DNA from 2 places in the Methylorubrum sp. SL192 genome. Region 1 is predicted to be linked to the other one. Evidence: riboswitches for the same ligand, from Rfam matches in the RefSeq annotation. Region 1 holds a riboswitch; the other holds the start of a gene.
What was found. Region 1 has a riboswitch for thiamine pyrophosphate ahead of thiO (glycine oxidase ThiO). Riboswitches for the same ligand answer to the same signal wherever they lie in the genome.
Positions count from the first base shown of each region.

Region 2: another riboswitch for thiamine pyrophosphate. It lies ahead of thiC (phosphomethylpyrimidine synthase ThiC); the one in region 1 lies ahead of thiO (glycine oxidase ThiO).

Region 1 is NZ_JAPPQV010000003.1:4,979,135-4,986,734, reverse strand. Features, by position in the region: gene rpoD (RNA polymerase sigma factor RpoD) at 1-743, shown strand, start outside; gene OVA30_RS24205 (MFS transporter) at 788-2,131, opposite strand; gene OVA30_RS24200 (helix-turn-helix domain-containing protein) at 2,140-3,144, opposite strand; gene OVA30_RS24195 (hypothetical protein) at 3,436-3,804, opposite strand; gene OVA30_RS24190 (adenylate/guanylate cyclase domain-containing protein) at 4,101-5,375, shown strand; TPP riboswitch at 5,499-5,621, shown strand; gene thiO (glycine oxidase ThiO) at 5,700-6,935, shown strand; gene thiS (sulfur carrier protein ThiS) at 6,932-7,144, shown strand; gene OVA30_RS24175 (thiazole synthase) at 7,147-7,600, shown strand, end outside.
Region 2 is NZ_JAPPQV010000003.1:770,758-778,357, reverse strand. Features, by position in the region: gene OVA30_RS04455 (hypothetical protein) at 1-146, opposite strand, end outside; gene flaF (flagellar biosynthesis regulator FlaF) at 324-698, shown strand; gene OVA30_RS04445 (flagellar protein FlaG) at 875-1,114, opposite strand; gene thiC (phosphomethylpyrimidine synthase ThiC) at 1,439-3,331, opposite strand; TPP riboswitch at 3,406-3,510, opposite strand; gene OVA30_RS04435 (hypothetical protein) at 3,769-4,032, shown strand; gene trhA (PAQR family membrane homeostasis protein TrhA) at 4,156-4,836, opposite strand; gene OVA30_RS04425 (COX15/CtaA family protein) at 5,118-6,266, opposite strand; gene OVA30_RS04420 (DUF2842 domain-containing protein) at 6,599-6,805, shown strand; gene OVA30_RS04415 (hypothetical protein) at 6,941-7,378, shown strand; gene OVA30_RS04410 (polysaccharide deacetylase family protein) at 7,391-7,600, opposite strand, start outside.

The DNA.
Region 1 (7,600 bases):
AGGGCGAGCGCGAGGCCCGCCAGGCGAAGAAGGAGATGATCGAGGCCAACCTGCGCCTCGTGATCTCGATCGCCAAGAAGTACACCAACCGCGGCCTTCAGTTCCTGGACCTGATCCAGGAGGGCAATATCGGCCTGATGAAGGCGGTCGATAAGTTCGAGTACCGCCGCGGCTACAAGTTCTCGACCTACGCCACGTGGTGGATCCGGCAGGCGATCACCCGCTCGATCGCCGACCAGGCGCGCACGATCCGCATTCCGGTGCACATGATCGAGACGATCAACAAGATCGTCCGCACGTCGCGCCAGATGCTGCACGAGATCGGGCGTGAGCCGACTCCGGAGGAGCTGGCCGAGAAATTGGCCATGCCGCTGGAGAAGGTGCGCAAGGTCCTGAAGATCGCCAAGGAGCCGATCTCCCTCGAAACGCCGATCGGCGACGAGGAGGATTCGCATCTCGGCGACTTCATCGAGGACAAGAACGTCGTCCTGCCGATCGACGCGGCGATCCAGTCGAACCTGCGCGAGACCACGACCCGTGTGCTCGCCTCGCTGACGCCGCGCGAGGAGCGCGTGCTGCGCATGCGCTTCGGCATCGGCATGAACACCGACCACACCCTCGAAGAGGTGGGTCAGCAGTTCTCGGTGACCCGCGAGCGCATCCGCCAGATCGAAGCGAAGGCCCTGCGCAAGCTCAAGCATCCGAGCCGGTCGCGGAAGCTTCGAAGCTTCCTCGACAACTGATCCGGACCTCGAACCGGCCGCCCTTCGGGGCGGCCGTTTTCGTTTCAGGCTCGGCGTCGAGGCACCGGTCGCCACGCGCGGCGGGCGAGCAGGGCGGCCAGGGTCCCGACTGCGCCGACGGGGGCGTAGACGGCGAGGAGCGCGAGCCCGAGGCCGGCCTCCCCGAACAGGTGGTCGCTGAGAAGGCCGACCAGAAGCGGCCCGAGACCGAACCCCGCCAGATTGACCGTTGCGAGGAACAGGGCGTTGACCCGGCCGCGCAGCCGCTGCGGGGTCAGAATCTGTATGCCGGCCAATCCGGGGGGACCGGTAAAGCCGAGCAGCGCGACGAGTCCGGCGAACCCGAGAAGCGAGAAGGACAGGTCGGGGCTCAAACTCGCGAACGCCGTCATCGGCACGGCCAGGATCAGCCCCAGTGCCAGAAGCAGCGGCGCGGCATCCCCGCGCCCGGCGCCGCGCAGCCGGTCCAGCACCAGCCCGCCCGCGAAATGGCCGAGCGGCGCGGCGATCAGCACGAGGAGGCCGAGGCGAAGGCCGCTCTCCGCCGGGGTGAGGCCGAAGGAGCGGACATAGAAGGTCGGCGCCCAGGCGGTGAGGGTCTGCGTCATGAGGACCGCGGCCGTCGCGGCGGCGACGTGCGGCAGGTACGCCTTCCGCCGCCGCCCGATCCAAGCCAGGGCGCTGCGAAGCGACACTCCGCGCAGCCCGCGCGACGCCTGTGCCGAAGCGGCGGCCCGCGGGGGCGGCCGGATGCGCAGGACGAGGATCACGAGGACAAGGTTCGGCAGCGCTGCGAGGACGAGCAGGGCCTGCCAAGGGGCGAGCGGTGCAAGGCCGGGAAGAGTGAGACCGCCCCGCGCCGTCAGCCATGCCAGCACGGCTCCGCCCGCGAGCAGGGCGAAGCTGCGGCCGAGCGTGGCTCCGGCGGTGAGTGCCGAGATGCCCCGGCCGAGGCGATCCCGGCGCAGATGCCGGGTCATCAGCGAGAGGGCGGCCGGGCCGAACCCTGCCTGCCCCACGCCCAGCGCGACGCGCGCCGCGAAAAGCGCCCCGAACCCGCTCGCGACGCCGCTGGCGAAGGTCGCCGCACTCCATAACGAGAGCCCCGCCAGGAGAAGGCCGCGCTGGCGGCCGCGATCGGCCACGATGCCGAGCAGCGGAAGGGTGAGCGCGTAGGGGAGGGCGAAGGCCGAACCTTGGAGCAGGCCGAGTTGGGTATCGCTCAGGGCCAGTGCCTGCTTGAGCGGGGTGGCGACCAGCGTCAGGAGAAACCGGTCGCTGAAGGCCGCGAACTGGATCATCGCCAGCAAGGCGACGAGCGGCCAGCCCGCGAGGCCGGCGCGGGCGACGGCGGTGCCCGGCTGCGGGTTCGCGGTAGGGAATGACATTCGTGGGTTCAGGCGAGGGCGCGCGACCAGGCGGACATCAGGTTGGCGGCACTTTCGCCGGGCAGAGGCTGGCCGAGGGTGCCCGCGCGCGGGTGGCGCATCTCGGCGCGATACCGGCCCGGCGGCAAGCCGAACGTGCCGCGGAAGGCGCGGCTGCAATGACTCTCGCTGGCAAAGCCGTGATCGAAGGTGAGGGTGGTGATCGAGCGGGCCTCGACCGGATTGCGGAGCGCCGCGCTCAACCGTTCGAGGCGACGGGTCAGGATGTGGTAGGCGACGCCGCCCGTCGGCTCGAACAGGCGATAGAGCGCGCTGCGCGACAACCCCGCCCCCCTCGCCACCATCGACACGTCGAGTGAGGGGTCGTTCAGCCGCGCTTCGATGAACGCCTCCGCACGCCGCCGCCGCAGATCGGCGATGAGGGCGCTCGAAGCCTCGTCGTCGGGCCTGACCTGTCCGAGAGCGCCGGCCAACAACTCGGTCAGCGCACGGGCGGTGCTCTCCGCGGTGCTCGGCTCGGTGGCGGCGGCGCGCCGCGCGAGAGATCCCATCAGGTCGCCGAGCAGGCCCGACACCGCCTCCGGCAAGATGTGCCCGTGATAGCGGCTCGCCTCGGGCGCCGCCGCCTCGACCAGTTTCCGGCTCAGGCTCACGGTGACGGTCGATGCCGTCTCGACCCGCGAGCGCTGCGGGCGGCTCATGTCGAACAGGATGACGTCGCCGGGTGCGAGGCGGCGTTCCGCGTCGATGGAACCGCCGTAATAAGTGCCGCTGCGCAGGTACTGGATCACGAAGTGATCGAAGTCGTCGCGGCGCACGCGGGCCCCGTCACGCCAATGCCGGACGCCGCTCAAAGTCCGCTCGAAGACGTTGATCGGGCCGAACCGATGCGCCTCTACACGAGCGCGGAACGGCCCATCGGTCGCCGCGACGTCGGTCCCGACCGAGTAGAGCGCATGGTACCCCTCGAAGCCGTCCGCCTCGGATGTGAAGGTGAAGGATTGGTTCGACACGGGCCAGGGAGCGCGTAAGACTCTGAAAGCGTGAGCCCCAGCTGTTATCGGTACCGCTTCAAACAATCGCAAGCGCGATATTATGCAGAAAAGACCACGCTCGCGATCTGTTGAGAGGCATCCATTGATCGGGGGCCAGAGCGCCTTCCAACGGAGTGGTTACCGGTTCGGCGCGAGAAAGCGCGTTGAAACGAAGTCCGAGAGACGCCGACCTGATGCAAACGGGTCGGAGACGGCTCTACGGACGTGTTCTCCGGCCCTTTTCACGCTGCAAGGCCCCTCGGGTCGGGCCTACTCGACGACGAAGCGCGTCTCGCCGGCGTTGCGGTTCCAGAACAAAGTCACCTTGCTGACATTGCACAGGTTCACACCGCGAAATTCGGACTCGTCGCCGTCGTTGTAGACGACCTTGATGTCCCACTTGCAGGCGTTCGAGCCGCCGTTGAACGTGATGTCGGCCGTGTCGCCGTTGGCGATCGCGTCCTTGCCCATCACGTCCTGGCCCCAGTGCGACTGGTTGACGGGCCCGACATAGACCTCGTCGATCTGGTAGCCGGTGCGGTTGATTAGCGTGAAATCCTGCTTGCCCTGAGCCAGGGTGAGGCTCGGTGCGAGCGCCGCGGTGGCCAGAAGGGTGAGGCTGAAAGCGGTTCTCAACATGTCGGGTCGTCCTGTCGCCGATCGATCGGCGGGTCCGGCAGGCGTCCTCCTGCCACGCTTCCGCCTTAGCGCAGGGTCGTGCGCTTCGCATTGCCGGCTTGCTTCGATCGCTTGATCCAGCGTCCCAATTGCGGCCATGCTGGTCGCCATGCCCGGCATCCAGCGTCACGATGCGGCCAAGCTCGTTCGTTAAAGCCGGAGCGTGCCGGGCGTTCGTCGTCCACCATGGGCTCAAAGCGCCGGCCGTGTCCCGCGCGAAGCCTTGCTTTGAGCACCCGAGAACCCACCTTCCAGCGATGCGCGACGCCGACGCCCCGAAACCAACGCCGACGGCGCTCGCCGACGGATCGGAAGCCGAGGACGTCCCGTTCGGGGCTCTGCAACGCTGCGTTGGCATCCGCGACTGGCTGCTCGGGGAGGGCGCCCGGTTGCCCAGGGCCGACGACCTGCTCGCGGGGCTCGCCGAGCGCCTCAACGCGATCGGTGTGCCGATCGACCGGGCCTCCACGGCCATCGACACGCTTCATTCCGAGTATTCGGGCGTTGGCCGGGTCTGGACCCGCGGCGCCGGCTCAACGGTGCGCCTGTTCCCTCACGGCGAGGTTTCCGCGAAGGCCTATCAGGTGAGCCCGTTCTCCACCGTGCACGAAACCGGCGAGTGGCTAAGCCTCGACCTCGCGGAGACCGCCGAGGACGCCTACGCGATCATCCCCGAGCTGAAGGCCGACGGCTACACGCACTACCTCGTCGCGCCCCTGATCTTCACCAACGGCAACAAGAACGGCATCACCTTCGCCACCCGCGCGAAAGACGGTTTTCGCGATGAGGACATCGCGATCCTGCGCTTCGTCATGCCCGCGCTCGCCGCGGTGATGGAGATGCGCATCCTCAACAAGCAGCTCGATACGGTGCTGCGCATCTATGTCGGCGACGAGCCGCATCGCGCGATCCTCTCGGGCGACATCCGGCGCGGGCAGGTGCGCCGCATCCGCTCGGCGATCCTGTTCGCGGATATGCGCGACTACACGCGCCTGTCCGCCAACCGGACGCCGGAGGGCGCGGTCGATCTCCTGAACGCGTTCTTCGACTGCCTCGTGCCGCCGATCGAGCGGGAGGGCGGCGAGGTGCTGAAATATCTCGGCGACGGGCTTCTCGCGATCTTCCGCGAGTCGGGCGACGATCTCGGCGGCGCGGCCAAGAGTGCGCTCACGGCGGCGGAGGCGGCGTTGGCGGCCCTGGCCGAGGCGAACGCGGTCGGGCGCTTCGGCCAGGGCGAGCGGGTGGTCGATGCCGGCATCGCCCTGCATCACGGGGAGGCGGCCTACGGCAATGTCGGCTCCGGCACCCGGCTCGACTTCACCGTGATCGGCCGCGACGTGAACCTCGCGAGCCGGCTGGCGCGGCTCAACCGCACGCTGCAGGAGCCGCTCCTGATGTCGAAGCCGTTCGTGGATTTCCTGTGGGGCGACCCCGATCCGCTGGGAAGCCATGTCCTCGACGGGTTCGACGAGCCGATGGCGGTGTACCGCCCGGGCCGGAGGCGGGCCGCGGAGGCCGCCGCAGCGGAATGAATCGTCCACGAACGCGGCCCCTGCGTTCGGGCGACTCCGCCATCCGGTTTACAGCGTAGACGGATTTGCCTGCTTCTCGGCTCCGGGAGGGATTGACCGCGCGCCGGCCGGGGCCCACATCCGATCTGTTCCAGGGAGATCCCCGACAAGGGGCTGAGAAACCGCTATCGCCGTCGCCGGCAGCGCGGAAATCCTTCGAACCTGATCCGGCTCATACCGGCGTAGGGATTGGACCTGATGGGGCGCTCGTTCGAGCGGACCCGCTTCTATCGAAGCACATGGTGCCAGTTCCTGCGGGCAGACCCGTGGAAGGCACGTTTTTCGATGTCAGACCTGCTGACCTCCCCGATCGGCCAGCGCCGCAGCCTCGCGATACGGCCGCGCGCGGCGGAGTTGCCGCAGCGTGCCGACGTCGCCGTGGTCGGCGCGGGGCTGATCGGCCTGTCGATCGCGTGGCGGCTGGCGCAGGCCGGCCGCTCGGTGGCCGTGGTGGAGCGCGGGAGCGTCGGCAGCGGTGCGAGCCTCGCCGCGACCGGCATGTTGGCGCCGGCCGCCGAGCACGAGCCGGGCTCCGATCTGCTGTTGCCGCTGGCGCTCGAATCCCTGCGCCGCTGGCCGGATTTCCGCGACGCGCTCCAGGCGGCCTCGGGCCGCGAAATCGATTACCGCACCGACGGCACCCTCGTGATCGCCATCGGCCGCGACGAGGTGGAGCGCCTGCGCTTCCGCCACGACCTGCAGCGCCGCTCGGGCGTCTCCGCCGAATGGCTGTCCGGCCCGGAGGTACGCGCGCGTGAGCCGCTGCTGCGCCCCAACGTCACCGCCGGCATCCTCTGCCCCCTCGACGCTCAGGTCGATCCGCGGCTCGTGATGGAAGCGCTGCTGTGCGCCTGCGAGGCGGCTGGCGTCGTCATCAGCGAGGGCGTCGCGGTCGAGGGGCTGGAGCGCCGGGGCGGGCGCGTCACCGGCCTGCACGCCGCCGGCCGCACGCTCACCGCCGACACGGTGATCCTGGCCGCCGGCGCCTGGAGCGGCGAGGCGAGCCTGCTTCCCAGCGACTTGGACGTGCCCGACTTGTCCGTGCCGGTCCGGCCGCTGAAGGGACAGTCGCTAGCCCTGCGCACGACCAAGCGCACCGGCACCCTCTCCCGCATGGTCTGGACCGACGCGGTGCACATGGCGCCCAAGGGCGACGGGCACCTCATCGTCGGCGCCACGGTGGAAGATTGCGGCTTCACCAGCGGTGTCACCGCGGGCGGCATGTTCGCCTTGCTGGAGGGCGCGCGGCGGGTTCTGCCCGGTATCGAAGAAATGGAGATCGACGCGGTCTGGAGCGGCTTCCGCCCGACCTCGGACGACGACGCACCGATCATCGAGGAGGCCGCACCGGGCCTCGTCCTCGCCACCGGCCATCACCGCAACGGCTACCTGCTCGCCCCCGCGACCGCAGATGCCGTGGCGACGCTCCTCACCGAGGGCGCGCTGCCGGACTTCGCCTGCGGCTTCGGACGGGCGCGCTTCTCGTCATCGCATCAAACCGGGGGGAGGGCCGTGGCATGAGGCTGACCGTCAACGGAGAGGCCTGCGAGCGCGAGGCGACCGACCTCGCCGCCCTGTTCGCGACGGAGGCCGAGGAGCGGGGCATCGAGAGTGCCCAGGGCATCGCCATCGCCGTCAACGGCCGCGTCGTGCGCAAAAGCGCCTGGGCCGAAACGTCACTCAACGAGGGCGACCGGATCGAGATCGTCCGCGCCATGCAGGGAGGCTGACCATGAACCATCACGACACCACCCTCGCCCAGACCAACGCCGCAGAGGACGCCTCTGGAGACGACGCGCTGGAGATCGCCGGCATCCGCCTCGCCTCGCGGCTGTTCATCGGCACGGCCGGCTATCCCAGCCAGGAGATCATGGCGCAATCGGTGCGCGCCTCGGGCGCGGAGGTCGTCACCGCCTCGATCCGCCGGGTCTCGCTCCAGGGGCACGGCTCGGACACCTTCCAGAAGCTGAAGGGCGCCCGCTTCCTGCCCAACACCGCCGGCTGCGAAACAGCCCGCGACGCGATCATGACCGCCGAACTCGCCCGCGAGGCGCTCGGCACGTCCTGGATCAAAGTCGAGGTGATCGGCGACCGCGAGACGCTCTATCCGGATGTCGCCGAGCTGCTCGAAGCCTGCCGCCACCTCGTGGACGACGGCTTCACGGTGCTGCCCTACTGCAACGACG
Region 2 (7,600 bases), 4.2 Mb from region 1:
TCGGGGCGGGGTGCGACGACGACCGCCGCCTGAGCGGGCGGCACGAGGCCGAGCCGCACTTGGACCGCCGGGTGCCGCGCAGCGGTGATGGTGACGACGCCGGCGATGATGCAGCCAGCCATCAATCCGAGAAAGAAGTTCGTCATCTGAAACGGGTTCCGGACCCGATGCGGCACGGACTGGCCTCAACGGCCGCCACGCCGAAGCACTCGCCCGCTTTCGGGGCGCCAATGGGGCAGATTGCTCGCATACCGGCTTTTAACAAAAACGATGCATTGATTCGCCTGCGATCGGCCGAGGGCGGCGCAGGGAGAACACCAACAATGCAGTACGCGGCCAATGCCTATGCGAAGGCTTCGCGCGTGGCGCTCTCCCCTCGAGAAGCCGAGGCGGCCGTTCTGCTGAAGGCCGCCGGCCGTCTCCAGTCCCTCGGTTCACAGGTCGAGGCGGGGCCGGCTCTCAATGACGCGCTGACGTTCAACCAGCGTGTCTGGACGATCCTGGCCTCCGCCGCGACCGAGCCGAGCAGCCCGCTCCCCGTCGAGGTCCGCACCAGCATGGCGCAGCTCTCGGCCTACGTGTTCCATACAATCCTGGACACGATGATCGAGCCGACGGCGCAGAAGATCGAGTCGCTGGTCTCGCTCAACAACCACATCGCCGCGGGGCTTCAGGGCGACGCCGGGCCGGGGGCGTAAACGCCGGCTTATCGCACGCCGAATCGAATCAGAGCCGCCGAATCGCGTCGCCTACGGCGGCGACGTGCTGTCCGGGCGTCATTCGCCGTAGGATGTCGCGGCGCGCGGGTGCCCGCACCTCCGAGCGTTCTGTCGCGTCGGAGGGCGTCGGACGGGCGATGTCACTGGGCGGTTGGTCAGGCCGTCTTGGCGACGCGCTCGCCCACAAACGGCGCAGCTTCCCGTGCGTAGGCCCGCGCCTTGAGGATTACTTCGTCGGGGATCTGCATCACCACGTCGCCGGTCTGCGGATCGGTGACCCGGAAAACGAGGCTCTGGCTCTCCGCATCGCGGATATAGGCCCGCCGATCCGGCTCGGACGGTTTCGCTTCCGTGCTCTCGGGGCTCACCGCGACGGTGACCGCGGGGTCGAGCACGCGGGAGGCAGGAGCCTCGTCGCGAACGGTTTCCCCAACCGGTCGGATGGGGGTGATGGGTGCGGTTGAGACGGGCGGCGTCGAGGCCGCGGCCCTGATCGGGTCCATGGCTGCATTCCTTCGGTTTCGGCGCGAGGCCGGACCTCAGGAGATTGCGCGCGTCGCTACCGGAGTCTTAAGGGCCGCCGGTTGTCCCCCGGGAACGGCCGCCAGCCTCACCGATCCGTAAAGATAACCTGAAGAGTTTTCGCGAATTCGCGTCAACCGATCGGTTCTGCGAGGATGGCCGCCCGCCGGACGGCCATCCCGCATTTCACGCGCGGCTTACTCCGCCGCGTCGACGTAGAGCTTGCCGCCTTCTTCCAGGAACTCCTGCGACTTGGCCGCCATGCCGGCTTGGCGCTCGGCGTCGCTCATCGGCTGGGCTTGGCCGATGACGATGCCGGCCTCCTCCATGGCGAGCACGTCGGCGCGCAGATCTTGCGTGATCTTCATCGAGCAGAATTTCGGGCCGCACATCGAGCAGAAATGGGCGACCTTGTGCGCGTCCTTCGGCAGGGTCTCGTCGTGGTAGGCGCGCGCCGTGTCGGGATCGAGCGAGAGGTTGAACTGATCCTCCCAGCGGAAGTCGAACCGGGCGCGGCTGAGGGCGTCGTCGCGGAGCTGCGCGGCGGGGTGGCCCTTGGCGAGGTCGGCGGCGTGCGCGGCGATCTTGTAGGTGATGACGCCGGTCTTCACGTCGTCGCGGTTCGGCAGGCCGAGATGCTCCTTCGGCGTGACGTAGCAGAGCATCGCCGTGCCGAACCACCCGATCATCGCCGCGCCGATGCCCGAGGTGATGTGGTCGTAGCCCGGAGCAATGTCGGTGGTCAGCGGGCCGAGGGTGTAGAACGGCGCCTCGCCGCATTCCCGCAGCTGCTTCTCCATGTTGACCTTGATCTTGTGCATCGGCACGTGGCCGGGGCCCTCGATCATGGTCTGGCAGCCCTTGTCCCAGGCAATCTTGGTGAGTTCGCCCAGGGTCTCCAGTTCGGCGAACTGGGCCGCGTCGTTGGCATCCGCGATCGAGCCCGGACGCAGGCCGTCGCCGAGCGAGAACGACACGTCGTAGGCCCGCATGATGTCGCAGATCTCGTCGAACCGCTCGTAGAGGAACGATTCGCGGTGCCCGGCGAGGCACCAGCGCGCCATGATCGAGCCGCCGCGCGACACGATGCCGGTGGTGCGCCGCGCGGTCAGCGGCACATGGGCCAGCCGCACGCCGGCATGGATCGTGAAGTAGTCGATGCCCTGCTCGGCCTGCTCGATGAGCGTGTCCTTGAACACCTCCCAATCGAGCTTCAGCGGGTCGCCGCCGACCTTCTCCAGTGCCTGATAGATCGGCACGGTGCCGATCGGGACGGGCGAGTTGCGCACGATCCACGAGCGGATGTTGTGGATGTTGCGGCCCGTCGAGAGGTCCATGACCGTGTCCGCACCCCAGCGGATCGACCAGACCAGTTTTTCGACTTCCTCAGCCGCGGAAGACGTCACCGCCGAGTTGCCGATATTGGCGTTGATTTTCACCAAAAAATTGCGGCCGATCGCCATCGGCTCGAGTTCGAGGTGGTTGATGTTGGCCGGGATGATCGCGCGGCCGCGGGCCACCTCGTCGCGGACGAATTCGGGCGTGATGAAGGGCGGCACCGCCGCGCCGAAGCTGTCGCCGTCGGCGAGCGCGGCTTCCGCCCGCTCCAGCATCTGCGCGCGGCAGGCATTCTCGCGATGCGCCACGTAGATCATCTCTTCGGTGATGATCCCGGCGCGGGCGAATTCGTATTGCGTCACCAGCTGCCCCGGCTCCGCCCGGCGGATCGTGCGCTCGGCAGGACACGGCGCCACGAGCTTGTCGGCAGCCGCAAATCCGTTGTCCTCCGGCTTCACCTCGCGCGGCTTCACCGCCGCGTAGCCGCGCCCGACGATCCACGGCTCGCGGACCGGGGCCAGACCCTTCTCGAGGTCAATGGCCGCATCGGTCTCGGTGTAGGGACCCGACGGGTCGTAGACCCGCACCGGCTCCTCCTTCGGGTCGGAGAGGGCGATCTCCCGATAGGGCACGCGGATGTCGGGGCGGCCGGGCGCCTCCGCATAGACCTTGTGCGAGCCCTGCACGGGGCCGGTGGTCACGCTGGCGGGATTGCTGTTGGGAAGATCTTTGGGACGGACGGGTGCGTTCATCGCTGTCGCTCCTGAAAGGGGAGGCGACCCGTGGTCCCGACGATGGTGCGGCTGACCGATGCTGCCTGTGAGCAGCGGCCACTGGTTCCCGTCCCTCCGCCGGTACGAGCCGGATCAGGTTCAAGGGTCAGGGCGCATGCCCACTCTCAGCCCCATACGGGGCCCCCCTCGGAACGATTCCAACCTCTGCTTCGACGCGATCCTTGTCAATCCATCGCCGAAGCGGCCCGATTCGGAGGAAAGATTTTTCCGTTTCGGAAGACGCCCGCTGTCACGGCGGAAAAGCTTGACCGTTTGCCGGGGATTCGAGACACGGTTTCGACGAAAAACTCACCAATTGAGCCAGGAAGCCTCCTTTGGCGACCCCGCGCTGCGGCTTGGGTGTGGATGACGCCCGGTCTGCGGGTGGCCATGCGCCCGCCTTTTCGCGACACACGATGGCGATGAGCACGGTCATCCCTTTCCGCCGCCCTCCTGCCCCCGCCACGCCGGCCCGCGCCGGCTGCGACGTGGCGGCTGTCGCAGGCGACCTCCTGGACGTGCTCGATCAGCTCGAAGGGCTGGTGGCGCGGGCCGCCGTCATGGACCGGCCGCGGATCGAGGTGGAGCGCAGCGTGCAGCACCTGCTCGATGCGATCAGCGCCGTCGAGCGCGCCTCCGACACCTTGGGCGAGGGCAGCAGCATCTCCGAGCCGGCCTGAGGATCAGGCGCCTCCGGCGTCCGGCCCGGTCTCCCACGCATTTTCCATTCCCAGACCACGCGCGGCATCGTTCTGGCGCGCGTCGGCGGCTTTGCGGCCCGATGACGGGGAAGGTGGGAACGCTCACGCCCCGGCGTGCAGCACGCTCGCCATGATCGTCCCGTAATGGCAGGCGGTCGCGGCTAGTACGAAGGCGTGCCAGATCGCGTTCTGGAACGGCAGGCTGCGCCAGACGTGGAAGACGACGCCGCCCGAGTAGAGCAGGCCGCCGATGGCGAGGAGCCACAGGGCGGACGGGGTGAGCCCCGAAATCACCGACTCGTAGGCGAGGACGCCGCTCCAGCCGAGCATCAGGTAGAGCACGATCGAGACGCGGTCCCAGCGGCCGGGCATCAGGATCTTGATGGCGATGCCGGTGAGCGCGACCGTCCAGATCAGGGCGAGCAGCGTCCAGGCGACGGGGCCGGAGCCGACCAGCGCCACCACCGGCGTGTAGGTGCCGGCGATCATCAGGTAGATGAAGGCATGGTCGAAACGGCGCAGGATCCACTTGCGCGGACCCACCGGCCACATGTTGTAGGCGGCGGATGCGCCGAGCATCGCCAGCAACGCGGTGGCGTAGACCAGCAGAGAGGCCCGTTCGATCCACCCGAGATGGTTGAGGGCCGCCGTCACGACCAAGCAGATCGCGCCGAGAAACCCGAGGGCGATGCCTGCGATATGGACTACACCGTCCGCCCGCAATTCACTGGGCGTGTAGTTCCATGTCAGCGCAAGCGGGCGTCCGTCCTCGGCCAGAAACATCCTCTGCTCCTGTGTTGGCGAGGTATTTAATTCTATAGAGCGCCGAGTCGTTCCATCGCCGGACTACCGAGGGCACGGTCTTCCACCGAAATTGTTGCGGCGACGACTGGAACCCACCTTTTGCGCCTCGGGGTAAGCCGATTTCTATGCTGCGGCGCAGTCGGCCAAGGCTCCCTCGAGCCTTCCCCCCGAGCATCGAACCCCATCGCGACGGTTTCATGAACCTGCCTCGGTCGCGAGGCAGGTTTCGCGCCAAACCGGTCGCAGGGCGCAGAGCCGGCTCAGGCGCCGCGGCCGGCGAGCGCCTCCAGCCCGATCGGCACCTCCGCCCCCGTAGGCGCGGCGGCGGCCGGCACACCGCGAGCGAGGCGAGCATGGACGGTCGCCATGATCAGCACCGCCATGGCGAAGACCTGATGCGCGAGCCCGGCCCAGAGCGGCACATGCAGCAGGAGGGTCGCGATGCCGAGACCCATCTGTGCCGTTGCCAGCGCTGCCACGCCCATCGCCCGGCCCGCCGCGGCGCTGCCGGACGCCGTACGGGCGGCCTGGATCGCGTGGGCGATAGCCACCACCACGACGAGATAGGCGAAGAGGCGGTGGTTGAACTGCACCAAGGCGAGGTTGTCGATGAAGTTCTCGATGAAGGGCACTTTGTCGAACAGCACTCGGGCCGGCGGCACGAGAACGCCGTCCATGTCCGGCCACGTGTTGTAGAGGAGGCCCGCCTTCGAGCCGGCCACGAGCCCGCCGAGCCAGATCTGAACCAGCACCAGGGCCGGCAACAGGCAGGCGACGACCCGTACCGGTTCGGGCGCCGGAGCGAGGGCCCGAGGGCGGGTGCCGGCGGCGAGCCAGACGAGGCCGGCGAGGATCAGGCTCGCGGTGGTGAGGTGGAGGGCGAGCTTGAGCGGCGCCACCGCCGTCATGCCGGGCTGGAGGCCCGAGGCCACCATGATCCAGCCGATCGCGCCCTGAAGCCCGCCGAGCAGGCCGAGGCCGAGGAGGCCGGTGAGAAGGCGGCGCCCGAGCATGCCGCGGGCCCAGAACCACGCAAACGGCAGGAAGAATACGAGGCCGACGATCCGCCCGAGCAGGCGATGCCCCCATTCCCACCAGTAGAGCGTCTTGAAGCCGTCGAGCCCGATGCCCTGGTTGAGGATGCGGTACTGCGGCGTGTCGCGGTACTTGTCGAACTCCACCGCCCAGTCGGCGGCGTCGAGCGGCGGGACCACGCCGGTCACCGGCCGCCACTCGGTGATCGAGAGGCCGGAGCCGGTGAGCCGCGTCGCGCCGCCGACGGCGACCATCGCCACGACGAGCACGGCGAGCAGATAGAGCCACGCGCGCACCGCGCCGTGCCCGGGGCGGTAGGAGGCCGCCGGGACGGCGTCGAAGCGGTCGAGGGTCGGATGGGTCGACAGTCTCATGGTCTCGCGCGTCAGGTCCGGCAGCCGGGAACGTTCGGGGTGGCTTACGGGAAGCGGGACCCCACGCGCAACGCGGCCTATGGCGCAGGCAGGGGAATCGCGCGAGGCGATCCCCCCTTCTTCATGCCGGCCTCAGACGCCGGCGCCCGCCTCCGCGGGCTTAGGCTTCCGCTCCGCGCGACGCTCCTCGCGTCGCGCGGAGCCGCAATCCGCGGCTTCGCGCAATTGCCCCATGACGCAGGCTTGCCGCGTTGCAGGGCGCGAGCAGGACCGGTACGACCCGTTCCGGCGCCCGCCGGGCGCTCACCCACGAATGCGAGAGATCCAGGCCCATGCGCCGCCGCACGCGCACCCTGCTCGGAACCTTCGGTATCCTGGCCTTCGTGATCGTCTACGCGCCGCTTGCCATGGCGCTCGCCGACAGCCGCATCTCGGAAACCCATCCGGCGGTGCAGACGGTGATCTATTCGATCCTCGGCATCGCCTGGATCTTCCCGCTGATGCCGCTGATCCGCTGGATGGACCGGCCGGACAATTAGCGCATCGTTCCGAACGGTGGCCGCCGGCTTTCGGACACGGTTGAACGCCAGCGGCCCCTTTTTTCGCCGCACTCCCTGGCGAGAAGGCGGGACGTCCTACGCTCAAGGTTCGTCTCCGAAGGTCGCCCGCCGCCCATGCGCCCCTCCTTGCGCCGTCCCGCGCTTTCGTTCCGTCCGCACCTCCTCGCCGCCTCGCTGATGCTCGCCGCGCCGATGGCCGCCGAAACCGCGGCCGCGCAGGGCACGCCGCGCTCGATGGCGGAATGCGAGCGGCTGAAGAACGACCTCGCCTACAACCAGTGTCTCGCCATGTTCGGCCCGCCCGCCCGGAACGTCGCGAGCGGCGGCTATGTCAGTGGCAACGACGCATCCAGCACCTCCTCGGTCGCCTCGACCGCGACGATCCCCGGCATCCCCTCGATCGAGGAGCCCGATATCGAGCCGGCACGGCGCCGGGGGCGGCGCTCCGGCCGCCGCGGCCGGGCCAGCGCCAGCTTCGATGTCGGCAGCGCCGATGCCGGCGCAGGGGAGTCGGAGGGCGGCTCGTCGCGCTCGCGCCGTCGGCGCCGCTGAGGCGGCCTCCGCTCACGCCACGTTGAGCCGCCGCCCGCGGTTCCAGGCCAGGAACGGCACGCCGGAAAGAAGACTGGCCAGCGCCGCGTCGCTCTGGTGCAGCCCGTTCACCGAGACCCGCGGCAGGGCGTGGCCATGGTCCGCGTGCCCTGCGAACAGATGGCCCGGCCGGGTCGTCACCGCGGTGGCAAAGCCGAGTCTTTTTGCCGTTTCAAATTCCCG